2 regions of the Clostridium sp. TJA020 genome follow, and region 2 is predicted to be linked to the other one. Evidence: predicted binding sites of a transcription regulator. Region 2 holds the regulator's gene; the other holds the start of a gene.
What was found. Region 2 encodes NrdR, which represses ribonucleotide reductase genes. Its sites were predicted from a motif close to CACNANATNTNGTG; they were not measured.

Region 1: the regulator NrdR is predicted to act here: its motif matches at 12,589-12,602, upstream of AC4FQ1_RS09085 (anaerobic ribonucleoside triphosphate reductase).

What each region holds. Positions count from the first base shown of each region.
Region 1 covers NZ_JBZEFC010000005.1:37,583-53,418, forward strand. Annotated here, with positions in the region: gene murC (UDP-N-acetylmuramate--L-alanine ligase) at 1-953, shown strand, start outside; gene AC4FQ1_RS09040 (YdcF family protein) at 984-1,538, opposite strand; gene AC4FQ1_RS09045 (purine-nucleoside phosphorylase) at 1,730-2,548, shown strand; gene AC4FQ1_RS09050 (NupC/NupG family nucleoside CNT transporter) at 2,600-3,826, shown strand; gene AC4FQ1_RS09055 (M24 family metallopeptidase) at 3,963-5,042, opposite strand; gene AC4FQ1_RS09060 (metallophosphoesterase family protein) at 5,193-5,891, shown strand; gene AC4FQ1_RS09065 (cytochrome b5 domain-containing protein) at 5,936-6,352, opposite strand; T-box leader at 6,452-6,711, shown strand; gene asnS (asparagine--tRNA ligase) at 6,776-8,170, shown strand; gene AC4FQ1_RS09075 (leucyl aminopeptidase) at 8,268-9,740, opposite strand; gene nrdG (anaerobic ribonucleoside-triphosphate reductase activating protein) at 9,763-10,281, opposite strand; gene AC4FQ1_RS09085 (anaerobic ribonucleoside triphosphate reductase) at 10,454-12,571, opposite strand; gene AC4FQ1_RS09090 (DUF3048 domain-containing protein) at 12,842-13,879, shown strand; gene AC4FQ1_RS09095 (DegV family protein) at 14,012-14,857, shown strand; gene AC4FQ1_RS09100 (PadR family transcriptional regulator) at 14,860-15,312, shown strand; gene AC4FQ1_RS09105 (hypothetical protein) at 15,392-15,595, shown strand; gene AC4FQ1_RS09110 (ferredoxin) at 15,632-15,820, opposite strand.
Region 2 covers NZ_JBZEFC010000001.1:97,100-112,935, forward strand. Annotated here, with positions in the region: gene AC4FQ1_RS00505 (cell division FtsA domain-containing protein) at 1-401, shown strand, start outside; gene ftsZ (cell division protein FtsZ) at 415-1,569, shown strand; gene AC4FQ1_RS00515 (SH3 domain-containing protein) at 1,769-4,084, shown strand; gene AC4FQ1_RS00520 (sigma-E processing peptidase SpoIIGA) at 4,289-5,092, shown strand; gene sigE (RNA polymerase sporulation sigma factor SigE) at 5,120-5,827, shown strand; gene sigG (RNA polymerase sporulation sigma factor SigG) at 5,907-6,680, shown strand; gene AC4FQ1_RS00535 (YlmC/YmxH family sporulation protein) at 6,770-7,048, shown strand; gene nrdR (transcriptional regulator NrdR) at 7,130-7,579, shown strand; gene pgeF (peptidoglycan editing factor PgeF) at 7,712-8,446, shown strand; gene AC4FQ1_RS00550 (response regulator) at 8,458-9,156, shown strand; gene AC4FQ1_RS00555 (HAMP domain-containing sensor histidine kinase) at 9,162-10,835, shown strand; gene AC4FQ1_RS00560 (phosphate ABC transporter substrate-binding protein) at 11,022-11,888, shown strand; gene pstC (phosphate ABC transporter permease subunit PstC) at 11,916-12,806, shown strand; gene pstA (phosphate ABC transporter permease PstA) at 12,808-13,692, shown strand; gene pstB (phosphate ABC transporter ATP-binding protein PstB) at 13,704-14,453, shown strand; gene phoU (phosphate signaling complex protein PhoU) at 14,475-15,131, shown strand; gene AC4FQ1_RS00585 (DUF512 domain-containing protein) at 15,299-15,836, shown strand, end outside.

The DNA.
Region 1 (15,836 bases), on a different contig from region 2:
TTGTAGGTGGTGAACTTGATGTAATAGGCGGTAATTACAGAATAGGAAGTAGTGAATATTTTGTTACAGAAGCATGTGAATATAAAGAATCATTTTTAAAATTTTTCCCATACATAGGAATAATCTTAAATATAGATGCTGATCATTTAGATTATTATAGAGATTTAAATCATATAACTGAAACATTTAAAAAATTCTCAACATTAATTCCTACAGATGGTTACTTAATAGGTTATGGTGAAGACCCTAATGTTGCTAAAATTTTAAAAGAAGCTAATTGCAATACTATAAGCTATGGATTTAAGGATACTAATGTAACTGCAACAAATATAAAATATGATAATAGAGGTTGTGCATCTTTCACTGTTTGTAAAGATGGAGAAGATTTATTTGATTTACAATTAAATATGCCAGGTAAACACAACATCTTAAATGCATTATCAAGTGCATGTGTAGGACTTATTTTTAATCTACCTTATGATGATATAATAGATGGATTAAAAGAGTGCAAGGGTGCTCATAAAAGATTTGAATACAAAGGGGAATTAAATGGAGTTACAGTTATAGATGATTATGCTCATCATCCAGTTGAGATAAAAGCAACTTTAAGTACTGCTAAAAAAATTCCTCACAATAAAACAATATGTGTATTCCAACCACATACTTATACTAGAACAAAAACATTATTTGATGAATTTACTACAGCATTTAATGATGCTGATGAATTAGTATTAATGGATATATATGCTGCTAGAGAAAAAGATACTGGTCTTGTTTCATCTGACGAATTAGGTGATGCAATAAGAAAAACAGGTGTTAAATGTACTAATGTACACTCTCATGATGAAGCTGTTGAATATGTAAAAAATAATATAAATCCTGGAGATATGCTTTTAACAGTAGGTGCTGGTGATGTTGTTATAGTTGGAGAAAAATTTTTAAATAATAAATAAAATTTTTAAAAAGGTGGTTATACCACCTTTTTATTCATATACAATAATAAAATCTTTTATATAAGCTATTACTTCCCTTAAAATCGCCTTAACTTCATATTTATTGAACTTTTTAACAGGCCATGTTGCAAATGAACAATCTAACTTAATTCTTTTAGCTATCATCTTTATTCTAGCAATATGATAATAATCCGAAACAATTACAGCTTTTTTAAACCCTTTATTATTCATTATATTCTTAGAAAATTTTAAATTTTGATATGTGTTTTTTGCCTTTTCCTCTATAAATATATTATTATCATCAATACCTAAATTAACCAAAAAATTTTTCATTCCTAAAGCTTCACTTATATCTCCTTTTCCTTTTCCTGTAACAATAAAATATTTTGCGATTCCTTCATTGTATAATTCAATAGATTTTTTTAACCTTTGATTCATAAAAATACTATTTAAATTACAACCTAAAATAACTATAACATCACTCTTTTCCACTTTACATAAATGTGGTGCAATAATTATTTTTAAGGTTATCGTGAAAATGATTACTAAATTTATTAATATAGTACTTATAATCTTCACCACCACAAATTAGTATATACTATTATATTTATTCAAGTATACTTTTGGTGATTTGCCAAAAATTTTATTTTTTCTTTTATTAAATTTTTTGCTTTTTATATTTTAATTTAATTAATTTTATTCTATAATCTATATGGTAGACTTGTTTCTATGCTCTTTTTAAATTTTACAATAATACAACTAGTAGAGGTGATTAAATGGATTTATCAAACACTTTAAAGACTACTTCAGAATATATACTTTCTAAAAGTAAATATAAACCTGAAATTGGTCTTATTCTAGGATCAGGTTTGGGATCTTTAGCTGACTTAATTGAAGAACCTGAATTTTATCCATATGAAACATTACCTAATTTCCCTGTATCTACTGTAGAAGGTCATAAAGGTCGTCTAGTTATAGGAAAATTAGAAGGAAAAATTGTAATTGCTATGCAAGGAAGATTTCATTATTATGAAGGTTATAAAATGACGGATGTAACTTTTCCTGTTAGAGTAATGAAGCTTTTAGGCGTAGACAAGTTAATCGTTACCAATGCCGCAGGTGCTGTAAATACAAATTTTAAACCTGGGGATTTAATGATAATTAATGATCACATTAATCTTTCCGGAAGCAATCCTTTAATTGGTAAAAATTTAGATGAATTCGGACCAAGATTTCCTGATATGTCAACAGCTTATAATCCAGAGCTTATAAATCTTGCAAAAAATATCGCTAAGGATTTAAATATTGACATAAAAGAAGGCGTTTACACTATGTTTAGCGGGCCAACTTACGAAACTCCAGCTGAAATTAGAATGGTTAGAATTTTAGGTGGTGATGCAGTAGGTATGTCAACGATACCAGAGGTTATTGTTGCCAATCATTCCGGAATAAAAGTATTGGGCATATCTTGTTTAACAAATATGGCTGCTGGAATACTAAAACAACCACTTAATCATGAAGAAGTTATAGAAACTTCAAATAAAGCTAAAAATAGTTTTATAACTCTAACTAAAGAAATAATTAAAAATCTATAAAGAACAGTCTTAAGTCTATAAGTAAAAATTATATACAAAGGAGAAAGAACATTGAGTAGATTTATTGGATTAATCGGAATCATAGTAATTTTAGGAATAGCTACGCTGTTCTCAGACAACAGAAAGAAAATCAATTGGCGTTTAGTTGGTATAGGGTTAGCACTTCAAGTTGTATTTGCCCTAATTATATTAAAGATCCCAGCTGGTAGAGCTTTCTTCGATTTTTGTAGTAAAGCAATAACAAAATTACTTGACTTTACTCTTGAAGGTTCAAAGTTCTTATTTGGTAACTTAATGAATCAAGATACTTTTGGAATGATTTTCGCATTACAAGTTCTTCCAACAATTATCTTCTTCTCAGCTTTAATGGGAATACTTTATTACTTAGGAATTATGCAATTCATAGTTAAAATTATCGCTAAAGGTCTTTGTAAATTACTTGGAACATCAGGCGCTGAAACATTAAGTGCTGTTGGAAACATATTCTTAGGACAAACAGAAGCTCCACTTTTAGTAAAACCTTTTATAAAAGATATGACTAAATCAGAGCTTATGGCTATAATGGTCGGTGGTATGGCTACTGTTGCTGGTGGAGTTATGGCTGGATATGTGGCAATGGGAATTAATGCAGGTGACTTACTTGCTGGTAGTATAATGGCTGCTCCTGCTGGACTTATCTTAGCTAAAATTCTTGTACCTGAAACAGAAGAACCAAAAACAAAAGGTACTACTGATGTAAAAGTAGAACAAACAGCATCAAATGTTGTTGAAGCTGCTGCAAATGGAGCTAGTGAAGGTTTAGGTCTTGCCCTTAACGTTGCTGCTATGCTTCTTGCATTCGTTGCACTTATAGCTTTACTTAACTACATATTAGCTGCAATTGGCGGACTATTTGGATTCCCAACACTTAGCTTCCAATGGATATTAGGTAAAATATTCTCACCATTAACATTTGTAATGGGTATACCTACTGTTGATTTAGGAACTGCTGGTAGTTTACTTGGTCAAAAAGTTATGATTAACGAATTCGTTGCATACTCAGAAATGTCTAAATATGTAGCTGCTGGAACTTTACAACCAAAAACAGTTCTTATATTAACTTATGCACTATGTGGATTTGCTAACATAAGTTCAGTTGCTATCCAAATTGGTGGTATAGGTGCTTTAGCTCCAGATAGAAAAGGTTTAATTGCAAAACTTGGATTTAAAGCATTACTAGGAGGAGCTCTTGCAACTTGTTTAACAGGAACAATAGCTGGAGTTTTATTCTCAGTTTAGTAAAATAAACTTATAAATACAAAAAGAGTACTTTTTTAAAAGTACTCTTTTTATTTACACTATAATAAAAATTAAAATATATCGTAGTAAATACTATAAAATAACTTGATTATTAATTGTTTTTAAAATATATTTATTATTTTATTACAGTTAATTCTTTAGTTACTTTATTCAATCTTTCATGACCATCTTCAGTAACTAATACTAAATCTTCTATTCTAACACCAATATCTCCACTTAAATAAATTCCTGGTTCTACTGAAAATATCATTCCAGGTTTTACTTCATTATTATTTGCAGCACTTACATCACCAAAATCATGGCAATCTATACCAATACAATGACCTGTTCTATGTGTAAAATATTCTCCATATCCCATTTCCTCAATATAACTTCTTGCTGCATTATCTATTTCTTTAAACTTAACTCCTGGCTTTATTATAGCTATAGCTCTTTCATTAGCTTCTTTTACTATGTTGTATATCTTTTTATGTTCTTCTGAAGGCTCTTCTTTAAAGAATACAGTTCTTGTCATATCTGAACAATAATCTTTATAAACTCCTCCCATATCAATAACTATACTATGACCACTTTTTATAGCTGAATTATCTGTTTCATGATGTGGATCTGCTCCGTTTGGTGATACCGCTATAATTGGAGGAAATGAAAATTTATTCATTCCATTTTTAGCATATAAATCTTTTAATATTTCAGTACATTCTTCTTCAGTTTTTCCTTCTTCTAAATGCTTCCACAGCTCCTTCATTGTTTCATCATTTCTTCTTGAAGCTTCTTTCATTAATTCTATTTCTTCTGCATCTTTTATCATTCTTAAATTATCAATTATTGGTGATGAATTTTCATAATTTTTAGCCGCATTAATTTTCATAAGACTTAATAAAAAATGTGCTGGCCAAGTTTTATCAATTCCTAAAACCGTCTCTTTATCAACATACTTAGCTAATATTTCAACTGGATTTTCTATATCATCATACCAAACTATATCAATTCCTAAATCTTCTTCTACAGGGAATAACTTATTATTTACTAATTTATGTTCTCCATTAGTTTTAATAAGTAAAGCTACCATTCTATTTCCTGGATGGAACCACTTTCCTGTTAAATAAAAAAGTGATGATGGTGATGAAACTATCATTTGTGTTAAATTATTTTTTTGCATTTCTTTTATAACATTATTTATTCTGTTCTCTTTCATTCTTATCCCTCCGTATTGTTTTATATTACTATTATAATATACTAATATGAATAAAGTTCAAATAATTACAATTCTTTAAGTATTATTTAATATTTATATTATTTTCTAAGTGATATAATATTATTGAGAAATTTTTAGGAGGCTAGCTTTATGAAAATAGCAGTTATTTCAGATATACATGGCAATATTTATGCACTAATGAGAGCTTTAGAAGATATAGAAGATAATAAGGTTGATACTATAATTTGCTTAGGTGACCTAGTTGGATATGGTCCTCACCCAAATGAAGTTATATCAATGATAAAAAGAAGAAATATTCTTTGTTTAAAAGGTAATTACGATGCATCTGTTGTAGATGGAAGTTATACATATATAAGAGAAAACTCTATTAATTCATTTTCACTACCATGGGCCGTGGACGAGCTTAGAGCAGCAAATAAATTTTATTTAAACTCTCTTCCAACCTCTTTAACTTTGGAATTTGAAGATAAGAAAATATTATTCCTTCATGGAAGTCCAAATGCAATAAATGAATACTTACTTGAAGGTAATGATAATACAGCTTCAATTATGGAAAACCTAAAAGAAGATGCCCTAGTATGTGCTCATACACACATACCTTCAATAAAAAAATTTGGAAATAAACTTTTTATAAATGATGGAAGTATAGGAAAACCAAAAATAGGAAGACCAAATCCAACTTATTGCCTAATAGAAGTTGAAAAAAATAAACCTATAAAGGCAGAAATTAAAGAAATTACTTATGAAGTTAAAAGAATAGTAAAAGATATGACTATGCTTAAGTTTCCTGAATCTTTAATAAGATCTTTTGAAACTGGAGCTGAATAATATATCCCCATAATTAATTATACAATTAATTATGGGGTATGTTTTTATTGCTTTAAAACTCCAATAATTCTAAGATTACTTAATATACTTTTATCTCCCTTATGACACTCATAAAAACTTTCTGTTACATCTGTTCCAGCTTTAACTCCAAAATGTCCATTTTCATTAAATCCTGTAACTCCAGTTACATCATATACTGTACCATCTATAGCTACATATGCTAAATTATTATTTTTTCCATTATATTTTGATAATTCACCTAAAGTAAATTCTCTTCTTCTTTTCAAAACAAAATTATTTCTCAAATTTTTTTCTTCCTCTAATAATAAAAATAAATCCTCTGTTATAACCTTTATATTTCTTATAATTTGCTTCCTATCATCATCATTTCTGTAAAATAACATATCTTTTAATTCATTAAGATCTTTATTTTTTTTATTTATAATTTTTTCTAGTAACATAAACAACCTCATATAATTATTGATAAATATATGATAATATATGATAAGTATGTTGCATTTGTTAGAAAAGTATTGTAAAATCAATTTAATATATTTTTTATAAAAACTGTGAAGAGAAGAGTAGACTTAGGATGTAGTATTAGCGAGTAAGGGATGGTGTAAGCCTTATACGAAGCCTATGATTGAAGAACATCTCAGAGTTTCTAACCGAAAGCAAATTGATTTTAAATTGTTAGTAGACTTAGACGGACATCTAGACCGTTAACTTCTAGAAGGGCATAAAATGTGCCTGTAATTTAAGTTGGCTATATTTTATAGCAATTTGGGTGGTACCGCGATAGTATCCTTTCGTCCCATTATTTTGGGATGGAAGGTTTTTTTATTTTATAAATTAATTTTCAAGTTATAGGAGGTAAAATTTAAATGGATAAAAATATTTTAGTTAAATCCCTTTATAGAAATACATCAGAATATTTAAGTAAAGATGTAACTATATCAGGTTGGATAAGAACTTTAAGAGCTTCAAACGCTTTTGGATTTATTGAAATTAACGATGGTTCTTTCTTTAAAAATATTCAAATAGTATTTGATAACAAATTAGAGAACTTTAAAGAAGTTTCAAAACTTCCAATAAGCTCATCATTAAAAATAATCGGAACTTTAGTTGAAACTCCAAATGCTAAACAACCATTTGAAATTCAAGCTAAGGAAATAGTAATTGAAGGTATGTCAGATTCAGACTATCCTCTTCAAAAGAAAAGACATACATTTGAATACTTAAGAACAATCGCTCACTTAAGACCAAGAAGTAATGCTTTTTCAGCTGTATTTAGAGTAAGATCTGTTGCTGCTTATGCAATACATAAGTTCTTCCAAGAAAGAGACTTTGTTTATACAAACACTCCTATCCTTACTGGAAGTGATTGTGAAGGTGCTGGAGAAATGTTTAGAGTTACTACTCTTGACTTAAATGAAACTCCAAAAACTGAAGAAGGTGTTGTTGATTATAGCAAAGATTTCTTTGGAAAAGAAACTAATCTTACAGTTTCAGGACAGTTAAACGCTGAAACATTTGCTTTAGCATTCAGAAATGTTTATACATTCGGACCAACATTTAGAGCTGAAAATTCAAATACAGCAAGACATGCTGCTGAATTCTGGATGGTTGAACCTGAGATATCATTTGCTGACTTAGAAGATGATATGAAACTTGCAGAAGAAATGTTAACTTACGTAATTAAATATGTAATGAAAGAATGTCCTGAAGAAATTGAATTCTTCAATAAATTTATTGATAAGGGATTAGTTGAAAGATTAAACCACGTTGCAAACTCAGATTTTGCTAGAGTTACTTATACTGAAGCAGTAGAGATACTTAAAAGCTGTGGTAAAAAATTCGAATATCCTGTTGAATGGGGAATTGACCTTCAAACAGAACACGAAAGATATTTAACAGAAGAACATTTCAAAAGACCTACATTTGTAACTGATTATCCAAAAGATATTAAAGCATTCTATATGAGAATGAACGATGATAATAAGACAGTTGCAGCTATGGACCTTCTAGTTCCTGGAATAGGAGAAATAATTGGAGGTAGCCAAAGAGAAGAAAGACTTGATATATTAAAAAATAGAATGGCTGAACTTAACTTAGCTGAAGAAGATTACTGGTGGTATCTAGAGCTTAGAAAGTACGGAGAAACTAAGCATGCTGGATTCGGTCTTGGATTTGAAAGATTAATAATGTACATTACTGGTATGTCAAATATCAGAGATGTTATTCCATTCCCAAGAACAACTGGTCAATCAGATTTCTAATTATAAAATAATTTAAGCAATAAGCAATAAAAAATTTAGGGGCTATAAATAGATATAAGCCAGTATCTTTAAAAGATACTGGCCTTTTTTTATTATTTTATTTATTTTCTCTACCTTTTGCAAATTCATATAATGAGTTTACAGGAACTCCTGTACCACCTTTAGCTTTATAAGGCTTTGGTGAATCTGTCCACGCTGTTCCTGCTATATCTAAATGTAAGAATGGTACACCTTCTTCTACAAATTCTTCAACAAATAATCCAGCTGTTATTGTTCCAGCATTTCTGCCACCAATATTTTTTAAATCAGCAATGTCTGATTTTATAAGCTCCTTATATTCATTAAATGTTGGTAATTCCCACACCTTTTCTCCAGTATATTCAGTTACTGTTTTATATTCTTTAAATAAATCATTATCATTAGTTATAGCAGCTGTTGTAGTTTCTCCTAAAGCAACAAGTGCTGCACCTGTAAGAGTTGACATTTCTATAACTTCATTAACCTTTTCTTTTTTACTTATATAAGTAACTGCGTCAGCTAAAGTTAATCTACCTTCTGCATCTGTATTTAAAACTTCTATAGTTTTTCCTGACATACTACCTATAATATCTCCAGGTCTATACGCACATCCTGATATCATATTTTCACAAGCTGCTACTGCTCCTATAACATTCATAGCAAGATTTCTTTTTGCAATAACTGATATAGCACCTATTACAGCAGCTGCTCCACCCATATCTGATTTCATTGTTTCCATTCCATTAGTTGGTTTTAATGAATATCCACCTGTATCAAAAGTTAATCCTTTACCAACAAGTCCTAAAATATCTTTTTTATTGTGTTTATCTCCAAAATACCTCATAACAATAAGCTTTGGTTCTCTAGCTGAACCTTTTGCAACAGACATAAAAGCTTCCATTCCAAATTCTTCAATTTTTTCTTTATCAAAAACTTCAACTTCAAAACCAAATTTATTTCCAAGTATAGTTGCTGCATCAGCTAGTGTTTCTGGATACATTTCATTTGCTGGTTCATTTACTAATTCTCTAGCTATTTTAACTCCATCTGCTATATCTATTCCTTCTTTAACAAATTCATTAGCTTCATTTATTAATGCTTCTTCAACACCAATAATTGATACAGACACTTCTCTATTTTCTTTATCTTTTTTATATTTTATAAATTCATAATCTGAAAGCATTAATGATAATGTAATAGCTTTTATAATTTCTAAAGCATCAAGTTTATTTGTATTAATCATATTAAAAGCTATAGATACATTTTTAAGCTCTTTCATCTTTTTATAGGCTTTTGATATATTTTCTTTAATAGTTTCTAAATTTATATCTTCTTCATTTCCAAGACCTATTAAAATTGTATCTTCAATATTTCCATTGTTCTCGTTTGTTAATATGTAAGTTTCTCCAGATTTTCCTTTAAACTTATCTTTACTATTTAAATTAGATAAAATTTCTTTTAACTTATTATCCTTAATGTCTAAATTACCTTCAAATAAAGGAATTATTCTTCCATCAAAGTTCTCTTTAACATTACTTACAGTTATATTCATATAATACCCCTCCATATTCTTATTATTTCATATATTCTTCTAATAAAATAATTTTACCTTGAGCTAAACTTTTAGGAACATCTATTATTCTTTGATTAGTTGATCCTCTAAATCTAATTCCATCCTCTTTTTTATTTTGATCAAATTTTCCATCTACTAAAACATCTATATTAGTTATAAAATCTTTTAATTCTTTTTTTTCATTCATCTTATTTAAAATATGTTCAAATTTATATCCAGTAAATGACCAAATATTTAAACCATTATTTTTAAACTTTTTTGCCATATATGCAAATTTATCAGCTTGTTCTAAAGGATCGCCTCCACTAAATGTCACTCCTTTAATCATAGGGTTTTCTAAAACATCTTCTATAAGTTCATCCATGTTTTTTTCTTCTCCACCATTAAAATCATGAGTATCAGGATTAAAACACCCTTCACAATTATGTCTACATCCTTGTGCAAAGAAAACTCTTCGTATTCCAGGTCCATTTACTAGGCTTTCATAAGCTATTCCTGCAAGTCTTATATTTTTGCTCATAAGTTCACTCCTCTTATCTATTAATTATATCATTCCAATAATTACTATCAATATAATCAAAAATATTTATTACTTAATTAATTTTATTAATATCTTTATAATACTTTCTTAAATATTATTTGCTAAAAAGGCTACTACAATTACTATTGTAGCAGCCTTAATCTATTTTTAATTAACAATCTTGATAGTGATTAACCCCTGTTCCTGTATGAGTAACTCTATCCTGTCTTTCATGATACTTTCCAGGTCCAAATCTTTCATCTAAACTTAAGTATCCTGTTACTCTAGAAATTCCTTGTATATCTACACTTCCACAATTAGTACATTTTTGCTCGTGATTGTGTAAGTATGTTCCACAATCTTTACAATATCTTATATGGAAGTTAATTCCTAGGTAACTTATATTAGTTTTCTTATATGCATAATCTAATATAGACATTATAGTTTCACCTGATGGACAATCATCAACTTCTAAATAACTTATATGTCCGCCATTACATAGTTTATGATAAGGTGCTTCTATATCTATCTTATCCTTTAAAGATATTGCATAATTAACTGGAACATGGAAACTATTTGTATAATATTCTTTATCAGTTACACCTTTAATAATTCCAAACGCCTTTTGGTCTTGTTTAATGAATTTTCCTGATAAACCTTCAGCTGGTGTTGCATAAGCACTCCAGTTAAGTTTTGTTTCTTCTGCTGTTCTATCACAGAATGATCTTAAATGTTCAATAATTTTAATACCAAGTTGTCTAGCATCTTCATCTTCACCATGATGCTTTCCTACTAATGCAGTTAATGTTTCTGCAAGACCTATAAATCCAATTCCCCAAGTTCCTTGTTTTAATATTGGTTCTATTGAATCATCTGGTAATAAACCTTCTGAACCTTTCATTAAATTTTGACCTGCTACAAAAGGTAAATCTTTAACTTTTAAATGCTTTAATACTTCATATCTATGAAGTAATGATTCTTTAGCTAAATTTAATCTTTCATCAAATATTTTAAAGAATCTATCTATATTACCTTGAGCTTGTATTCCTATTCTAGGTAAATTTATAGTTGTAGGAGCTATATTACCTCTTCCCTTAACACCAGGCTCTCCATTTACATTACTCATAAGATAAGTTCTACATCCCATAGTAGCTGGAGTAATACCCATATCATAATATTTTTTATTAAAATCTGCATCTATATTCATAAATGTAGGATTCATTCTTTTAGCCGCAACTCTACAAGCTAACTCATATAAATAGAAATAAGGATCATTTGATTCCCTATTTACGCCTTCTTTAACTCTAAAAATTATGTTAGGGAATATTGGTTGCTCACCTTTTCCTAAACCTTTTTCATACTCTAATAAGAATATTTCACAAATTAAAGCTGCATCTCTTGATTCTGGTATTCCTATATTTATTGAACTAAATGGTACTTGTGAACCAGCTCTTGAATGCATTGTGTTTAAATTATAAACTACCCCTTGCATTGCTTGATGTATTCTATTTTTTAATTTTTTTTCTGCTAGTTCCTCTATTTTTTCCTGAGGTAATCCAAGTTCTTTAAACTCAGATATTATTTCTTCTCTAGTTGGTTTAACAAATATAGACATATCATTATCAAAGTCAGGATGTGATTGACCACCAAACATATCATTTTGAGTTGATTGTAATAATATACATGATAATTCTGCTGCCGTTTCTATTCTTCTTGGTGCATTTATAGTTCCATATCCTGTATTAAATCCATTCTCTAATATCTCTTTAGTTGGAATGTGTAGACAGTTAGTAGTTAAGTTATAACTATCTAAGTCATGATAATAAAGATCTCCAATTTCATGTGCTTTTGATAAATACTTTGGCATATTTGCTAAGTTATGCCATTTATTTGATTCTGATGCTATTCTTAATAATTTAGAACTAAAATTATTACCAACATTAGCATTATCTCTATCTGTTTCAACACCTATTTTACTTATAGCTCTCATAAGGTCTGATTTTATTTCTCTAACCTTAGTTCTCTCTCTTCTATAATTTTGATATGCAATAACAACATTATCTAAGTTTGAATTCTTTAAAGCTTTTTCAACAAGATTTTGAACTTGCTCTACAGATATTCTATTTTCCCCAGACACCTCTATATACTCAATAACTTTTTGAACGATATCTAACGTTTTGCTCGCTTTTAGGTTTACACCTATATCTTCAGCTGCTTTCTTTATAGCATTAACTATCTTCTCTGAATTGAACTCAACCTCTCTACCGTCCCTTTTTACAACATATAGCATCTAAACGACCCCCATAACACAATATATAGTACCAATTTTAGTACTGTCTTATTATACTTCAAAAGATATTCTAGTGCAATCAGCTTTTATTTTAAATTTATTTGATATTTTATCCTTGCTTATTCTTTGCTTATATTAAGTCTAATTATCTCTCTTTTTTATTTTATTTTTTTATTTTTATTAAGAAAAATATTTTTTTAAATTAAAGTAATCATTTTCTATAAAACATTATATATATTAAGTATCATTAAATAAAAAAAGGAGATAAATATGAGAAAATTTTTATTAATTTCATTATTTACAATTTTTACATTTACTTCTGTAATGTCTTGTAAAGTTGAAGAACAAAAAAATTCATCAAATAATCAAAGTGAAATTTTAGATGAATCAAAAACTACATCTTCAAATAATATAGAACAAACTAAAAAATTTTATTATCCCTTTACAGGTGTAGAATCATCAGAAGATCCTCAAAATAAAGTTCCTTATATGGCAGTTGTTGAAAATTCTAAAGCTTCAAGGCCTCAAAGTGGACTCTCCTTTGCAGATATTGTCTATGAAACCTCAGCAGAAGGTGGAATTCCTAGATTTATTGCCTTATATCATAGTAAAACTTCAGAAAAAATAGGACCTATAAGAAGTATACGCCCTTATTTTTTAACACTATCAAAAGAATATTCATTACCTATTGCTCATTGTGGTGGTTCAAAGGAAGCTTTATCACAAGTTGAAAATGATGATTCTTTAATGAGTTTAAATGAAATGAAAAATGGAAAATATTATTATAGGGATAATTCTAGAAAAGCACCACATAATCTTTATACATCAAGTGAAAAAATATTAACTGCCATAAAAGATAAGAAATATAACTTAACTGCAAAATCTTATTTAAAATTTGATTCTAGCTATTTTAATAAAGATAATTTAAAAACAAGCTCAAATATAACTGTAAAACCAAATAACGTTTATGAAACTAAATATGTTTTCGAAAATGGTTCTTATACTAAATATATGGATGGTAAAATTGCAATTGATGCTATAACTAATAAACCCTTAACATTCAATAACATAATAGTTCAAAAAGCCGACATCACTCTTCAAACAGATAATTCTCATTTAAATATAAATTTAATTAATGATGGTGAAGGTTATTTATTTTCTAATGGTAAAGTTATAAATATATTATGGTCTAAAGATTCAGAGACAAGTGATACTATGCTTTTTGATATAGAAGGTAATGAAATTAGCTTATCTCCTGGTAATACAATATGGAATATAGTAGATTCAGATTCTTCTATTTCTTACTAATTTTTTTATAAAAGAAATTATTTTAATAATAATTTCTTTTATATTGCTAAACTATATCAGTAATGATATAGTTTATATTATCAGTAGTGATAAAGTTTACTTGCTTTAATCATTTTAATAGGAGGTATTTATATGCAAAAAATTGCCATTTTAACTGATAGTGGATCAGATTTAACTACAGAACAATTAAAAGAAAATAACATAGAGTTTGCACCATTTAGAATAATATATTCTAATGGAGAATTTGAAGATAAAATAGATATAAGTCCAAAAGAGGTTTATGAATCATTAGAAAAAGAAATTCCTACAACTTCTTTACCAAGTGCTTCTAGAATAGAAAATATTCTTAATAAATTAGAAGAAGAAGGTTACACTCATGTAATTGCAGTTACAATCTCAAGTGGGCTTTCAGGTACAGGTAATGCTATAAGATTAGCACTTGAAGATCACCCTAAATTAACATCTTATGTTTTTGATACTAAAATTCTTAGTATGGCTGAAGGTGCATTAGTATTAAATGCCGCTCAATTAGTTAAAGAAGGTAAAACTTTTGAAGAAATAATTGAGGAACTTCCAAAACTTCGTAAGAAAACTCATGGATACTTTACTATAAACACATTAGAATACTTAAAAAAAGGTGGAAGAATAGGAAAAGTAGCAGGTACTATCGGAGAAATCTTAAATTTAAAACCTATAATATCAGTTAATGATGAAGGTGTTTATTATACATTTGCTAAAGTTCGTGGTAGAAAGCAATCTATGAACAAATTAGTAAAAATAGCAAAAGAACACCTTGAAAAGGGTAAAAGCAAAGTTTGGGTTCTATGTGGTGGTTCATCTGATGAAGAATTTAATGCTTTATATGATGCTATCTCAAAACTTGATAATATAGAATCTATCGCGCCAGCTACAATAGGACCTTCTCTTGGAGTTCATACTGGTCCTGGTTTACTAGGAGTTGTAGTCCAAGAGGTATAATTATGAGTAATTTAAATTTTTCTGACTCAATGGATATAAAGGCTGAGGAAAAAAGACTCTATGAAGAATATAAAAGAAATATGATGGAACTTAAAAAAGTAAAAAAAGAAAAAGATGCTGTGGGTCAAGTTTTTACAAAAGGTTTATTATCCATTTATGTTCTTCATATATTGAATTCTACACCAGCCACAGGTAGTTATATCTCACATTCAATTGGAGAGCGTACACGAGGAAAATGGATTCCTAGTACAGGTGGAATATATCCAATTCTAAAAGCATTAGAAAAAGACGGTCTTGTAGTTTGGAAATGGGATGATCCTAAAAAGAAATTCAGAAAAATATATTCTTTAACAAATGAAGGAAAGAAAGAATACTTAAGAAAAAAATCTTTGCTTAAATCTAAAATTGAAGAAGCATTAGATGTGTTCAAAATTGTATATAATGATATTTATTAAGGATACTATTAACTTAGTATCCTTTTTGTATATATATTAATAAATACGCTAACACTAATAATAAAAAGGAGGTAGTGTTATGCGAGGTAAAATATTAGATATAAATAATTTAGAGGCATTTATAGAATTAGAAAATGGCACCTTGATTTCACGCCCTTTATGCGAAATAGCTGGTGCATCTATTGGAGATTATATATCTGTATCTTTTGATAACTCATCTTCACCAAGTAATCATAACTTTTCTAATTATATAATAAATCCTCTTATGAATGACTTCTTTTAATAAAAATAGCAAGCTTATATAAGCTTGCTATTTTTATTACTCTACACTAATTGCATTTACTGGACAATTTTCCGCTGCTTCTTTAGCTCCATCTTCATTTTCTTGTGGAACGTCAGGTGAAATTGCAACAGCCTTTCCGTCATCATCCATATCAAATACTTCTGGACATATTGATGGACATAATCCACATCCAATACAAGTATCCTTATCAACATTAGCTTTCATATTAAATTACTCCTCT
Region 2 (15,836 bases):
TTAATTATGTAAATAATGAATTAAAAAATACTAGTCATTATAACGATTTATGTAGTATAATTTTATGTAGTGATTCTTTAACCAATTTTGAAAATATAAAAGCGTTAGTAAGTGAAATGATAGATTACAAAGTTAATATAATTACAAAAAGTGATTTTAATATGCAAAATCTTTCAAATATTACTTCTTTAGCTATTGTTAAAGAGGTGCATGATAGGGTAGAATTAATATGTGAAGATTTTACAAAAGATGTTAAAGGTAATACTTTAAAATTTGAGGAAATAAGTGATATTGATGTTAACGCTAATTATGAAATAGAAGATTTAGGTCACGACGATAAGAAAAAAAAGAATACTGGCATTATAGGAAAAATAAGAAGTTTACTAGAGGATATTTTCTAAAGGAGGAATTGTTTTGTTAGATTTTGAAGTTGATATGCAAGAATTAACTAATATAAAAGTCATAGGCTGTGGAGGCGGAGGAAGTAACGCTGTTAATAGAATGATAGTTGAAGGATTAAAGAATGTAGAATTTATAGCTATCAATACAGATAAACAAGCCCTTATGCTATCACATGCAAATCAAAAAATACAAATAGGTGAAAAGCTTACTAAGGGATTAGGAGCAGGAGCTAACCCTGAAATTGGACAAAAAGCAGCAGAAGAAAGTAGAGAAGAAATTACAGCAGCTATTAAAGGTGCTAATATGGTATTTATTACTGCTGGAATGGGCGGTGGAACAGGAACAGGTGCTGCACCAGTTGTTGCTGAAATTGCTAAATCATTAGAAATTCTTACAGTAGGTGTTGTAACTAAACCTTTCCCATTTGAAGGAAAGAGAAGAATGAGACATGCTGAAATGGGTATTGCAAAGTTAAAAGAAAAAGTTGATACATTAGTAATAATCCCTAATGAAAGATTATTATTTATGGCAGATAAAAAGACAACACTTTTAGATTCATTTAGATTAGCTGATGATGTTTTAAGACAAGGTGTGCAAGCGATATCAGACCTTATAACTATTCCTGGAGTAGTTAATGCAGACTTTGCTGATATAAAAGCTGTTATGTTAGATAAAGGATTAGCACATATGGGTGTTGGTCATGGAAAAGGCGATAATAGAGCATCTGATGCTGTTAAAGAGGCTATAGCTTCACCATTACTTGAAACTTCAATAGAAGGTGCAACTGGAGTTATACTTAACTTTACAGGTGGAGCAGATCTTGGAGCATTAGAAGTTTATGAAGCTGCAGATGTAGTAAGAGAAGCTGCTGATGCTGATGCAAACATAATATTTGGTGCTGTTATTGATGAAACTCTTCAAGATGAAATAAGAATTACTGTTATAGCAACAGGGTTTGAAGAAGATGGAATAGGTGCACTTCCAAAAGAAACACCTAAAGTTGAAGTGAAAAAACAAATAAGCAAACAAGTTGAAGAAACTGTTGTAGAACCAAAAGAAGAAGTTGCAGCAACTTCTTCAGAGGAAACAGTAAGTTCAACTATAACTTATACTGAAGAAGATTTATCAATACCAACATTTTTAAGAAGACCAAGAAGATCAAATTAAAATTTAAAAATATTATTAAATTGGTTTTAAAAGCTTTAGATATTTATATCTAAAGCTTTATTTTTTAGAAAAGGTTACAAAAAGGTAAAAAAGTGAGTGATTTAAAAGTCAAAAATGTTTTATGTATAAGAAAATTATGTTAAAATTAAAAATAATGAGATAAAAAATGTAAAAAAATATTTTATATGGAGAGATTGTTATGAATAAAAAAAAGATATCAACTATGTTGTTTTTATTAGCGGCAACAACGACAACTTCATTGGCATTAAACAATGAGAAGACTTTTGCAACTGTAAATAAATCTTCTATTGTTTCAGAACATATAATAGGAAAGGGTAAAGTTATAAATGTAGAAACTAATCTTAGAATAAGAAAAAAAGCTAGTATAAATAGTGAGATAATAGGATATCTTAAAGAAGGACAAGCTTTTGATGTTTTAGCTAAGGATGGATCATGGTATAAAATTAAAGCTGGAAAAAATGAAGGATATATTCACAAGGATTATGCCAAAGTAACTTTAAATGATGATAATAAAAGTAATAAGGTAGATAAAGTAACTAAGCAAGGGGTAGTAGTAAATATTACAAGTGAATTAAGGGTAAGAAAAGGTGCATCAACAAGTTCAGAAACAATAGGTTACTTAAAAAATGGAAGCAAACTTGACATAATAGAAAAGTCAGGGAAATGGTATAAAATAAAATATAAAAATGGATATGGATATGTCCATGAAGATTATGTAAAAGTAACAAGTAATAATAGTAGTAGTAACAGCAATAGTAGTAATAGCAATAGTAGTAATAGCAATCAGAATAATAAACCAACAGAAAGCGTTACAAAGCAAGGGGTAGTAGTAAATATTACAAGTGAATTAAGGGTAAGAAAAAGTGCATCAACAAGTTCAGAAACAATAGGTTACTTAAAAAATGGAAGTAAACTTGACATAATAGAAAAGTCAGGGAAATGGTACAAAATAAAATATAAAAATGGACATGGATATGTTCATGAAGATTATGTAAAAGTAACAAGTAATAATAGTAGTAGTAATAGCAATAATAGTAATAGTAGCAATCATAATAGTAACAACAATAATAGTAGTAATAATTCTAGTGTTAATAAATATGAAGGAACAGGAAAAGTTATAAATGTTACAAGTAATTTAAGAGTAAGAAAAGGACCAGGAACACAATATGGTGTTGTAGGATATTTACTACCTGGAGAAAACTTTGATGTTAATGGAAAAGATGGAAAGTGGTATAAAATAAAAAAAGGTAGTATAAGTGGATATATTCATGAAGAGTATGTTAAATTTTATCCAAAAAATAATTCTAATAGTAAACCAGAAATTAAACCGGATAATAAACCTGAAGCAAAACCTGAAGTTAAGCCTGAAAGTAAACCAGAATTAAAAGAGAGATATGGGAAAGTTAAGGTAAATAGTGAATTAAGGATTAGAGAAAAACCTAGTACTTCATCAAAAATAATAGGAAACTTAAGAAACGGAGAAATAGTTGAAATACTAGGAGAAGAAAATGGATTTTATAAAATCAAAGATTCAAGCGTAACTGGATACTCTTCAAAAGAATATATAAAAGAAGTTTCAAAAGATGATATACAAAATGAAAAGCCAAATGAAAAAAATGTTATATATACTAATTATAATATGTCAATGGATTCATATATAAAATTACAAAAATCAAGAAACTCATCATATGATTATAATTTTTATGAAAAGTATATAAATCCAGCAAAAGCTACTAATCAATTACAATATTTAAGATTAGATGAATATAGAAATATTAGCGTTAATGGTTTAAATGATTATTTTAAAGCACATAATGCGGGAGTTTTAATTGGCCATGCTAGTGCATTTGTAAATTCAGCAAAAAAATTTAATATAGATCCATTATATTTTGCAGCCCAATCAATACATGAAACAGGGTATGGAAAGAGCACTTTAGCAAAAGGAGTTAAGATAACAGAGATAGCAGATACTAATCATGAAATAAAAAATAGTAAAGGTGAATTAATTGGTTATAAAATGATAAAGTTGCAAAAACCTGTAACCGTATATAATTTATTTGGAATAGGTGCATATGATAATTCTAAAGCATTTCCAAATAGAGCTTTAATACTTGGAACAACATATGCTTATAATCATGGATGGACAAGTGTTGATAAAGCAATAGAAGGTGCTGCTAATTTTGTATCAAGTAATTATGTTAATAGCTCAAAATATAAACAAAATACTTTATATAAAATGAGATATTCACCTAATGAATCATTAATGTGGCATCAATATGCAACTACACCATGGTATGCACAAGAAATAGGGCAACAAATGGAAGAAATGAAATATTTATATACAGGTAACAATGACTTTATTTATGATAAACCAAAGTTTACAGAAACAAAAATGTCTTTTAAAACAAATTTATCTATAGTGCAAAAAAAGAAAGAAAGTTTACCAGAGAGTCAAGCACATGTTTCTATAGATGATAACAAAATAAATAAATAATAATAAGGAGAGATTTTTTTAAAATCTCTCTTTTTTTATTTTAAATTTGTGATTTATGAAAAATAAAAAGTTAAAAATTATTTTAATATAATATTTTATGTAATCAAATGTAAAAAAAATGATTTAAAAAGTTATGTTTATATCAATTAAATTGACAAAATTTTGAAATATATAGTTATATAATTTTATTAAGGGGGAATGTAAGTGAATATATATATAGATATACTACTTATTGAAAATTTTTTGGTAAATTTATTTTTGTTATTAACTACTTATAAAATTATTAGGGAAAAATATTCTTTTAAGATGTGTTTACTATCAGCTATTTTAGGTTCTTTATATACATTAACAATGGTTATAGAAGAAATAAGTTTTTTATCAAATAATATAATTCAAATTATTGTAGCAATAGTTATAGCTTACATACCTCTTAATAATAAGAGGTTTATAAAGTCTTTAAAAAGTGGGATTGTATTTATAGTATCATCCTGTGTGTTAAGTGGAATTTGTTTTAAAATTGCAATTATGACTAATGAGTATTCTATAAAAAATGGTATTATGATAAATAATTTTAAAATAAAATATTTGATTTTAAGTTTATCTATATTATGTATAACATTAGAGAGAATAACAACATATATAAGAGAAAAAAATATTATTAATAATTTTTATTATGATGTTGAATTTTCTGTTGAAAATAAAAATTTAAAAATAAAAGGTTTTTTAGATTCTGGAAATGAACTTAGAGAGCCTATAACAAATTTACCATGTATATTGGTAGAAGAAGTTTATTTAAATGAAATAAATTTAGAAAATTATGGTTTATATCATATTCCTTATAGTGCTATAGGATATGATGGAGTTTTAAAAGGGTTTAGAGTAGACAATATGAAACTTAAAAAAAGTGGACAAACATTTAAGGTTGTAGATGCTATATTATGTCCATGCAAAGATAATTTAAGTAGAGAAAATGATTTTAATGCATTGATACCAAGGGGAGTAATATAAATTATTATTAATATCAAGGAGGAGAATATGGTTAATATAAAACTTTTATTAAATAGGATATTTGAGAAATTAGGTTTGTGTAGAAAAAAACTTCATTATGTTGGAGGAAATGATGCATTACCACCACCTCTTAGCAAAGAAGAAGAAGAAGATTTAGTTAATAAATTAAGTGATGGAGATGAAGGAATAAGAAGTATATTAATAGAAAGAAATTTAAGATTAGTTGTATATATAGCAAGAAAGTTCGAAAATACAGGAGTATATGTAGAAGATTTAATTTCAGTTGGAACTATAGGATTAATAAAAGCAGTAAATACATTTAAACCAGATAAAAAAATAAAGCTTGCAACTTATGCATCAAGATGTATTGAAAATGAAATACTTATGTATTTAAGAAGAAATAATAAAATAAAAGCTGAAATTTCATTTTATGAACCTCTTAATATAGATTGGGATGGAAATGAATTATTATTATCTGATATATTAGGAACTGATAATGATATTGTATATAATTTAATAGAAGATGAAGTAGATAAGCAGTTATTGTTTATTGCTCTTAAAAATTTAAATGAGAGAGAAAAAGAAATTGTTAGATTAAGATTTGGTTTAAATGGTAATAACGAAAAAACACAAAAAGAGGTAGCTGATATACTTGGAATATCACAATCATATATATCAAGATTAGAAAAAAAGATAATAAGTAGATTAAAAAAAGAAATAAGTAAAATGGTTTAGGTTGTCTTTAGTATAAAAGTTACTCCTTACGGAAATACTTTCTACTGTGATGAAATTACTTCCAAAGGAGTTGATGACTTTGATCATTAATAAAGTAGAGATATGTGGAGTAAACACTGCAAAACTTCCTATACTTAAAGAAAAGGAAAAAAGAGAACTTTTATTAAAAATGCAGTCTGGTGATAATAGTGCTAGAGAAACTTTTATAAAAGGTAATTTAAGACTTGTATTAAGTGTTATTCAAAGGTTTAATAATAGAGGCGAAAATGTTGATGATTTATTTCAAGTTGGATGTATAGGGCTTATGAAAGCTATAGATAATTTTGATTTATCTCAAAATGTTAAGTTTTCAACTTATGCTGTACCTATGATAATTGGTGAAATAAGAAGATATCTAAGAGATAACAATTCAATAAGAGTTAGCAGGTCATTAAGAGATATAGCATATAAGGCACTATTAGTTAGAGATAGACTTGTAAAAGATAACAATAGAGAGCCAAATGTTTCTCAAATTGCTAAAGAACTTGAAATTCCAAGAGAAGAAGTTGTTTTTGCATTAGATGCAATACAAGATCCAGTTTCTTTATTTGAACCTATTTATCATGATGGTGGAGATGCTATATATGTTATGGATCAAATTAGCGACTCTAAAAATACTGATGATAGTTGGCTTGAAAATATATCCATAAATGAGGCAATGAAAAAGTTAACTGATAGAGAGAAATTAATATTAAATCTTAGATTTTTTAAAGGTAGAACACAAATGGAGGTTGCAGATGAGATAGGAATATCTCAAGCTCAAGTATCTAGACTAGAAAAGACAGCACTTAAACACATGAGGAAGTATGTTTAAAAAAGAACTCTTATGAGAGTTCTTTTTTCATGTAAATATAATAATTTATAAAATAATGAATATAAATTTAACATATGGGGGTGTTATATATGGAGGAAAATTTACATTCAATAAATTCTATGAAAAGTATGGAAGTTATAGATATAAATTCTGGAAGAAAATTAGGATTTATTGTAGATATAAAATTAGATTGTGAGAATGATAAAGTTGAGTCATTAATTATTCCAGGAGAAAACAAAGGGTGGTTTTCGAAAGGAGAGGAAATAGAAATACCATGGGAAAATATAGAGAAGATTGGGTTAGATGTGATATTAGTTTCTATGGATAATTCAAATATTTTAGGGCGAGATGATAATATTTACAGATAGTATCTAGCCATAAAAGAGAAAAATATGTATAATAACGATATAGAATAAGTCAATTACTGTACAGAAAGGTGGGAATTATCTATGAAATGCCCTTTTTGTTCTTTTCAAGAAAGTAAAGTAGTCGATTCAAGATCAACAGATGATAATACTACAATTAGAAGAAGAAGAGAATGTTTAAATTGCAATAAAAGATATACAACTTATGAAAAAGTAGAGGATATTCCAATTTTAGTTATAAAAAAAGATTTAACTAGAGAAAACTTTAATAAGGAAAAAATAGTAAACGGATTGATAATAGCCTGTCAAAAAAGACCTATTTCACGCAAGCAAATAGAAGATATTGCAGAAGATATTGAAAAGACTATATCAAATAAAATGATGACAGAAGTTCAATCAAATTACATAGGAGAAATGGTTATGGAAAGGCTAAAAAAGATAGATGAAGTGTCTTATGTTAGATTTGCTTCTGTTTATAGGCAGTTTAAAGATATTAATACCTTTATGGAAGAAATAAATAGATTAATGAGATAAGGAATTGGCATATTAGTTCTAAAATAGAATTAGTATGCTTTTTTACGTTAAAGATAGGTAAAAAATATATTATTAAATAGATAATAAATTTAGTAAATGTTAAAATAATATTAAAAGAGTTGGAGGGGAAAAATGAAAAATTTAAATTTAGATAATATTTGTAAAAAAGATGATTTTTTAGTTATTGATAATGAAAAAAGTTCAGTTGTATTTTCAACTGCTGAAAAAAATAAAAGTTTTAATAGAAATACTTTAGAAGGAATAGATACATTAAATAATTTAAAGAAAGATTTCAATGTAGATAAAATAGTATATTTAAATCAAATTCATTCAGATGAAGTTTTAATTTATAATGGTGAAGAAAATTTTAATGAAAATAGCGGTGATGGTATAATTACAAATTTAAAAAATGTCTTAATTGGAGTATTTACTGCTGATTGTGTACCTGTAATTATTGTAAATGAGGAGTACGGAGTTATAGGTGCAGTCCACAGTGGATGGAAAGGAACTATTAAGTCTATAACAAAAGTTTGTTTAGATAAAATGACTGAAGTTTATGGCGTTAACCATAAAAATACTACAGTTTATATAGGCCCTCATATAAGAAAATGCTGTTATGAAATATCAGAAGATTTAAAAGAAAGATTTATAGAAGAGAAAGATATAGATAAAGATATATTATTTGATGGAAGAAATTTAAACTTAGAAGCTTGTATAGAAAAAGATGCAAAAGATTGTGGGGTTAACGATGAAAATATAAAAAGTATACCTCTTTGTACTTATTGTGAAAAAGATATAAAATTACATTCATATAGGAAATCTGATGGATCTTACGGAAGACTATTTACATTTGTAATATTAAAATAGAGGTGATTAAGTTGTCAAAAGAAAAAATATTAATTGTAGATGATGAAGAACATATATTAGAACTTTTAAAATTCAATATAGAAAATGCGGGATATCAAGTTATTTGGGCAAATAATGGATTAGATGCACTTAATATCGCTAAAAATGAAAAGCCTCATTTAATATTATTAGATTTAATGTTACCTGGAATGGATGGATTTGATGTATGTAAAGAAATAAAAAGAAATAATGATACATGTAATATTTCTATAATAATGCTTACTGCAAAAGGAGAAGAACTAGATAAAATATTAGGCTTAGAACTTGGAGCTGATGATTATATAACAAAACCATTTTCTATAAGGGAACTTTTGGCAAGAGTTAAGGCTGTTTTAAGAAGAAGTGCTCCTTTAGAATCAAATAAAAAAGAAGATATTTATGATAATGGAAGATTAAAAATAGATTTTGAAAGACATGAAGTAACTATAAATAATAAAAAGATAGATATGACATTAAAAGAATTTGAATTATTAGAAATATTAATAAGAAATAAAGGCAAAATTTTAAAGAGAGAAATTTTATTAGATAAAATATGGGGATATGAATATATTGGAGAGACAAGAACAGTAGATGTGCATATTAGATATTTAAGAAAAAAAATAGAAGAAGATGATAAAAACCCTAAGCTTATAGAAACTATAAGAGGGGTTGGATATAGATTTAACGGGTAATATTTATGAAGAAAAAAATAATAACTTCTGTAATAATAACAGTAGTTTTTGCCTTAGTTATAATAACATCTTCATTTATGGCTCTTTACAGTATACAGGAAATAGAAAATTCTAAAAGCATGTTAAAAGAATATAACTCTATAATTTCTGAATTAGATATAGAAAATGCTAGTAAATTAGGTTTATTTAAAATAAATGGGAAAACAATAGAATTAACTATAATTGATAAAGATGGGAATATAAAATTTAATTCATCAGGAAATGAAGGTAACATAAGTTATGATTCAATAATAAAAGAAGCTGAAAATAAAGGTGTAGGTTATTTAGATAAATATAATGAAAATAAAAAAATAAATATGATTTATTGTGGAACTAAGCTTTCTAATGGAGATACAATAATAAGTGGAGTTGAAGAGCCTACAACAAATATATTTCAAGTTAAAAATACTAAATATTATATTATAACTTTAATAATTGTTTTATTATTATCTATAGCTTTAGCTCTTAAGTTAGTTAGAATAATTGTAGATCCAATAAAACATTTAGAAAGTGTTACTTGGAAAATAGCTCATGGAAATTTACAAACAAGGGTAAATGTAGTCTCAAATGATGAATTAGGACAACTAGGTAAAACATTTAATAATATGGCAGATCAGCTTCAAAGTAAAATAAATGAAGTTGTTGATAAACAAAATAGACTTGAGTCCATATTAAAATCTATGCAAAGTGGAGTTATAGCTGTAGACAATGAAGATAGAATAATAACTATAAATCCTTATGCTCAAAAGATATTTGGAATAAATGTAGATGTTACAGGAAAATATTTAAATGATTGTATAGAAGATAAAAGAATAAAAGAAATTTTAAATAATGAAACTGTTGATGAAACACAAGTTAAAATAAAAAAACCATTTAGAAGATTTTTGAAAATAAAGAAAGCTATAGTTATAAATGGATATAAAAAAATTGGTAGAGTTATTGCAATTCAAGATATAACAGAAATGAAAAGACTTGAAAATATAAGAAGTCAGTTTGTAGCTAATGTATCTCATGAATTAAAAACTCCATTAACATCAATAAAAGGTTTTGCTGAGACATTAAGATATGTTGAAGATGAAGAAACTAAAATTAAATTTTTAGATATAATAGATAAAGAGACAGAAAGGCTTACTAGACTTATTAGTGATATTTTAGTTCTTTCTGATTTAGAAAATAATCCAGTAGAAGAATTAGAAGAAATTTTTCCAGATGGAATAATAACAGATGCAATAAATATATTAAGTGAACATGCAAGAAAAAAGAATATATATATAAATTTTGAATCTGATAATAATGATTTTATTTTAGGTCAGAAAGATAAGTTTCTTCAAATAGTTATAAACATAATAGAAAATTCTATAAAATATTCAAATAATAATACTAAAATTAATGTAAAAAGTTTTTCAGATAAAGAATATTATTATTTTAAGGTGAAAGATAATGGTATAGGAATACCAAAAGAAGACCTTCCTAGAATATTTGAACGTTTTTACAGAGTTGATAAAGCAAGAAAAAGTGGGGGTACTGGACTTGGTCTTGCAATAGTTAAACATATTGTAAAAACTTTTGGAGGAGAGATAAGTGTTGATTCTGAAGTTTCAAAGGGAACAGAATTTACATTTAAAATAAAACATATATAAATAAAAAAGACGAACTTTTAAAAATAAAAGTTCGTCTTTTTTATTTAATTGTTAAACTCATTTAACACTAATATAAAACAACTTAACTTTAGTATAATAATACCTTAACTTTCAAAAGATATTATTAATATATAGTTAAATTATAAAAATAAATGAGTAAAGAGATTTTTAAGGAGGTTATATTTTATGAGAAAGAAAAATTTAAAAATGTTAGTAGCCACATTAGCAGTAGTTATTACAGGAGGATTATTTGTTGGTTGTGGAAGTACAGAAAATGGTAGCTCTATAACAATAAGTGGATCATCAGCACTTTTGCCTCTTATGGAACAATCAATAGAAAAATTTAATGAAATAAAACCTGGAAATACTATAAATGCACAAGCAGGAGGTTCAGGAACAGGACTTACTCAAGTTTTAGAAGGTTCTGTTAATATAGGAAACTCAGATGTTTACGCAGAAGATAAGCTTACAAAGGAACAAGCAAGTCAATTAGTAGATCATAAAGTTGTAGCACAAGGTTTTGGTGTTGTTGTTAATAAAAATTCTGGAATAGAAAATTTAACAAAGAAACAAATACAAGATATTTTTTCAGGGAAGATTAAGAATTGGAAAGAGGTTGGAGGAAAGGATTTAGAAATATTAGTAGTTCACAGGCCTACATCATCAGGAACAAGAGCAACATTTACAAAGAAGATATTAGATGGAAATAAAAAATTAGAAAATGATTCAATAGGAGCTACACAAGATAGTAATGGTGCTGTATTAAATGCTATGAAACAAAATAATGGAGCAATAAGCTATGTAGCACTATCATATATGAATAATGAAGAAGCAAAAAATGCATTAAATTTAATTAAAATAGATGGAAAAGAAGCAACTGCTGAAAATATTAAATCTGGAAATTATGATTTCTGGTCATGGGGACACATGTATACAAAAGGTGAAGCTAATGGACTTACAAAGGAATTTATAGATTTTGTAGGAAGTAGTGAAAATAGTGAAAGTATAAATAATTTAGGATTAATTCCAGGAAATGAAATAAAGGAAAAATAATAAGCAATAAAGATAGGAATGAGGTATATGAAGAAGAGGAGTTTCAAAGAAAGGCTATTAAATGAATATTTAGGGAAAGGATTTTCAAGTTTTTGTGGAATATTAATAATTTTAATAACAGTATCAATAATATTATTTATAGGATTAAAAGGAATAAAGACATTCACTAAAGGTGAGTATAGTTTAATTGAATTTTTATTTACGAATAACTGGAATCCTTCAGGTAGCCCTAAAACTTTTGGAGCTTTTGCATTCATATTAGGATCTACACTAGTATCCTTAGGAGCTGTTATATTAAGTGCTCCAATTGCAGTTGCATTAGGGATTTTTGTTAATGTAATTTCTAAAGATTTTGGAGAAAAACTAATAAAGCCAACTTTAGAAATATTAGTAGGAATTCCATCAGTAGTTTATGGTTGGGTAGGAGTTTCAGTTTTAGTTCCATTTATAAAAGATAAGTTTGGAGGGATTGGCTTTTCACTTTTAGCAGGAATAATAGTTTTATCCCTTATGATTTTACCAACTATAGCAACTTTATCTATTGATGCTATAAAAGGAATACCTAAAGAACATATAGAGGCATCTTATGGACTTGGAGCAACAAGATGGCAAACTATAAAAAATGTAATAACTCCAGGAGCAAAATCAGGAATACTTACTGGAGTAGTTCTTGGTATTGCAAGAGCTTTTGGAGAAGCTTTAGCAGTTCAGATGGTAATAGGAAATACAATAAAAATGCCAAATAGTCTAATATCACCATCTTCAACATTAACTAGTATATTAACAATGGATATGTCAAATACTGTATCTGGTTCTGCTTGGAATGATGCTTTATGGACTTTAGCATTAATTCTTTTAGTAATATCATTTATATTTATACTTGTAATTAGGCAAATAGAAAAGAAGGGAGTTAACTAAAGTGGATGCAAAAAAAATAGATAAAGTAGCAACTATAATATTTTATATAATAGCAATATTTATAGTAACGTTACTTGGAGCTTTTATAGCTTATATCTTTTATAAAGGAATAGGTATGCTTACTCCATCATTTTTATTTGGTAATCCCAAAATGACAAGTGTTGGTGGAGGTATTGGGCCACAAATATTTAATTCATTATATATGTTAGTAATAGCATTGATAATTACAGTACCAATAGGAATTGGTGCAGGTATATACTTAGCAGAATATGCTAAAGAAGGCGTTGTTTTAAAAATAATTAGATTATCCCTTGAAACTATGTCTTCATTACCTTCAATTGTAATAGGTATGTTTGGACTTTTAGTTTTTGTTAATTTATCAGGATTTGGATATTCATTAATAGCTGGAGCTTTATCAGTTAGCATATTAAATATTCCATCTATGACTAGAATATCAGAAAATGCAATAAGACATGCATCAAAAAAAGTAAAAGAAGCATCATTAGGACTTGGTGCAACTAAATGGCAAACTATAATGAGAGTGACTCTTCCAACTGCAATGAGGGATATACTTACTGGAATTATATTATCATCAGGAAGAATTTTTGGAGAGGCAGCAGCATTCTTATATACAGCAGGTTTAAGTTCAGGAATACTTAATTTCAACAATGTAAGTTTACTTGGAAAAACATCAGCATTTTCGCTTTTTAGACCAGCAGAAACTTTAGCAGTTCATATATGGAAATTAAATTCTGAAGGAATTGTTCCAGATGCATCAGCTATAGCAAATGGAACAGCAGCTGTGCTTATAATAATTATATTAATCTTTAACTTATTAGCAAAATTAATTGGAAACAGAATGTTAAAATCATATAGTGGCAAATAGTAGGAGGAAGTATGAGTATAATAGAAACTAAAAATCTAAATCTTTATTATGGAACTAATAAAGCTCTTAAAAATATAAATATGAAATTTAATAAAAATGAAGTTACAGCACTTATAGGTCCATCTGGTTGTGGTAAATCAACGTTTTTAAGAACTATAAATAGAATGAATGATCTTATAGATTCAGTTAAAATAGAAGGTGAAGTTTTATTTGAAGGAGAAAATATTTTTAGTGATTATGATGTAATTGATCTTAGAAAAAGAATTGGTATGGTCTTTCAAAAGCCTAATCCATTTCCTATGTCAATATATGACAATGTTGCCTATGGACCAAGAATACATGGAATAAAAGATAAAAAGAGATTAGATGAAATTGTTGAAAAAAGTCTTAAGGGTGCTGCACTTTGGGATGAAACAAAAGATAGACTTAAAAAGAGTGCAATGGGGTTGTCAGGAGGACAACAACAAAGACTTTGTATAGCAAGAACACTTGCTGTATCACCTGAAGTAATTCTTATGGATGAGCCAACATCAGCATTAGATCCAATTTCAACTAATAAAGTAGAAGATTTAATTGAAGAATTAAAAAAAGAATATACAGTTATAATAGTTACTCATAATATGCAACAAGCTGGAAGAATAGCAGATAAGACAGCTTTCTTTTTAAATGGTGAAGTTATAGAATATGGAAAAACAGAAGATATATTTTATAAGCCAAAAGATAAAAGAACAGAAGATTATATTACAGGTAGATTTGGTTAATAATGTTTAAGGAGTGAGCATATGAGAAGAGAGTCACAAAATCAAAGAATTGATGAAATAAATGAAAAATTGTATATAATGACTAATATAGTAAAAGAACAAATAAAATGTAGTATGCAAGCATTAAAGCTAAAAGATGAAAAATTAGCTGAAAATATAATAAAAAATGATGATAAAGTAGATAATCTTCAAAAAGTAATTGAAGAAGAATGTATAAAATTTATAGCAACAGAACAGCTTGTTGCTAAAGATTTAAGAAGAGTATTTACTGCATCTAAAATAGTAACTGACTTAGAAAGAATGGCGGACCATGCTATTGATATATGCAAAATTGTAAAGTATGTAAAAGGAACATTACATCCAATTGAAATAAAAGATCTTTTAATTATGGAAGAAAAAATTCAAAATATGATAACATTAGCTAGCAAAGCATATAGTGAAAGGGATATAGAATTAGCATATTCAATATGTAAGTTAGATGATGAAATAGACAATTTATATAAACAAACATTTAAATATACACTATTGTGTATAAAGAATGATGAAAATAGTATAGAAGAGGGAACAAGATTATTATTTGTAGCTAAATATTTAGAAAGAATAGGTGATCATGTTACAAATATTTGTGAATGGATAATTTTTAGTAAAACAGGAGAATATGTAGATTTAAATATATAAATAAAAACCACACAAAGTATTTAGTGTGGTTTTTAATTGCATAAAATTAATTAAATTAATTTTGAATTTATAAAAATTTCCTTTTTGACGAGTTTTGTTGACTAACTACATATATTAATGTAATATAACAAAAGATACACTAGTTTATAAAAAAGGGGAGTGAAAATATGAAGAACTTAATAAAAAGTGTACTTCCTGATAGTATTGCAGAAGAGGTTGGAATAGAGGCAGGCGATTTTCTTATTTCAATTAATAATAAAGAAATAGAAGACATTATTGATTATAGATTTTTAGCTGTTGATGAAGAGTTAACTATACAAATTGAGAAATCTTATGGTGAAGTTTGGGATATAGAAATAGAAAAAGATTATGGTGAAGATATAGGTCTTGAATTTCAAGGTGGTATAATGGATAAAGCAAAAAGTTGCAGTAATAAATGTATTTTTTGCTTTATAGATCAGCTTCCTAAAGGAATGAGAAATACTCTTTATTTTAAAGATGATGATTCAAGATTATCATTTTTACAAGGTAATTTTGTAACATTAACAAATATGAAAGAGGCTGATATAGATAGGATAATTAGATACAAAATAAGTCCTATAAACATATCTGTTCATACAACAAATCCAGAGCTTAGAGTAAAAATGCTTAACAATAGATTTGCAGGACAAATATATGATAGAATGAAAAGGCTTAAAGAAGCAG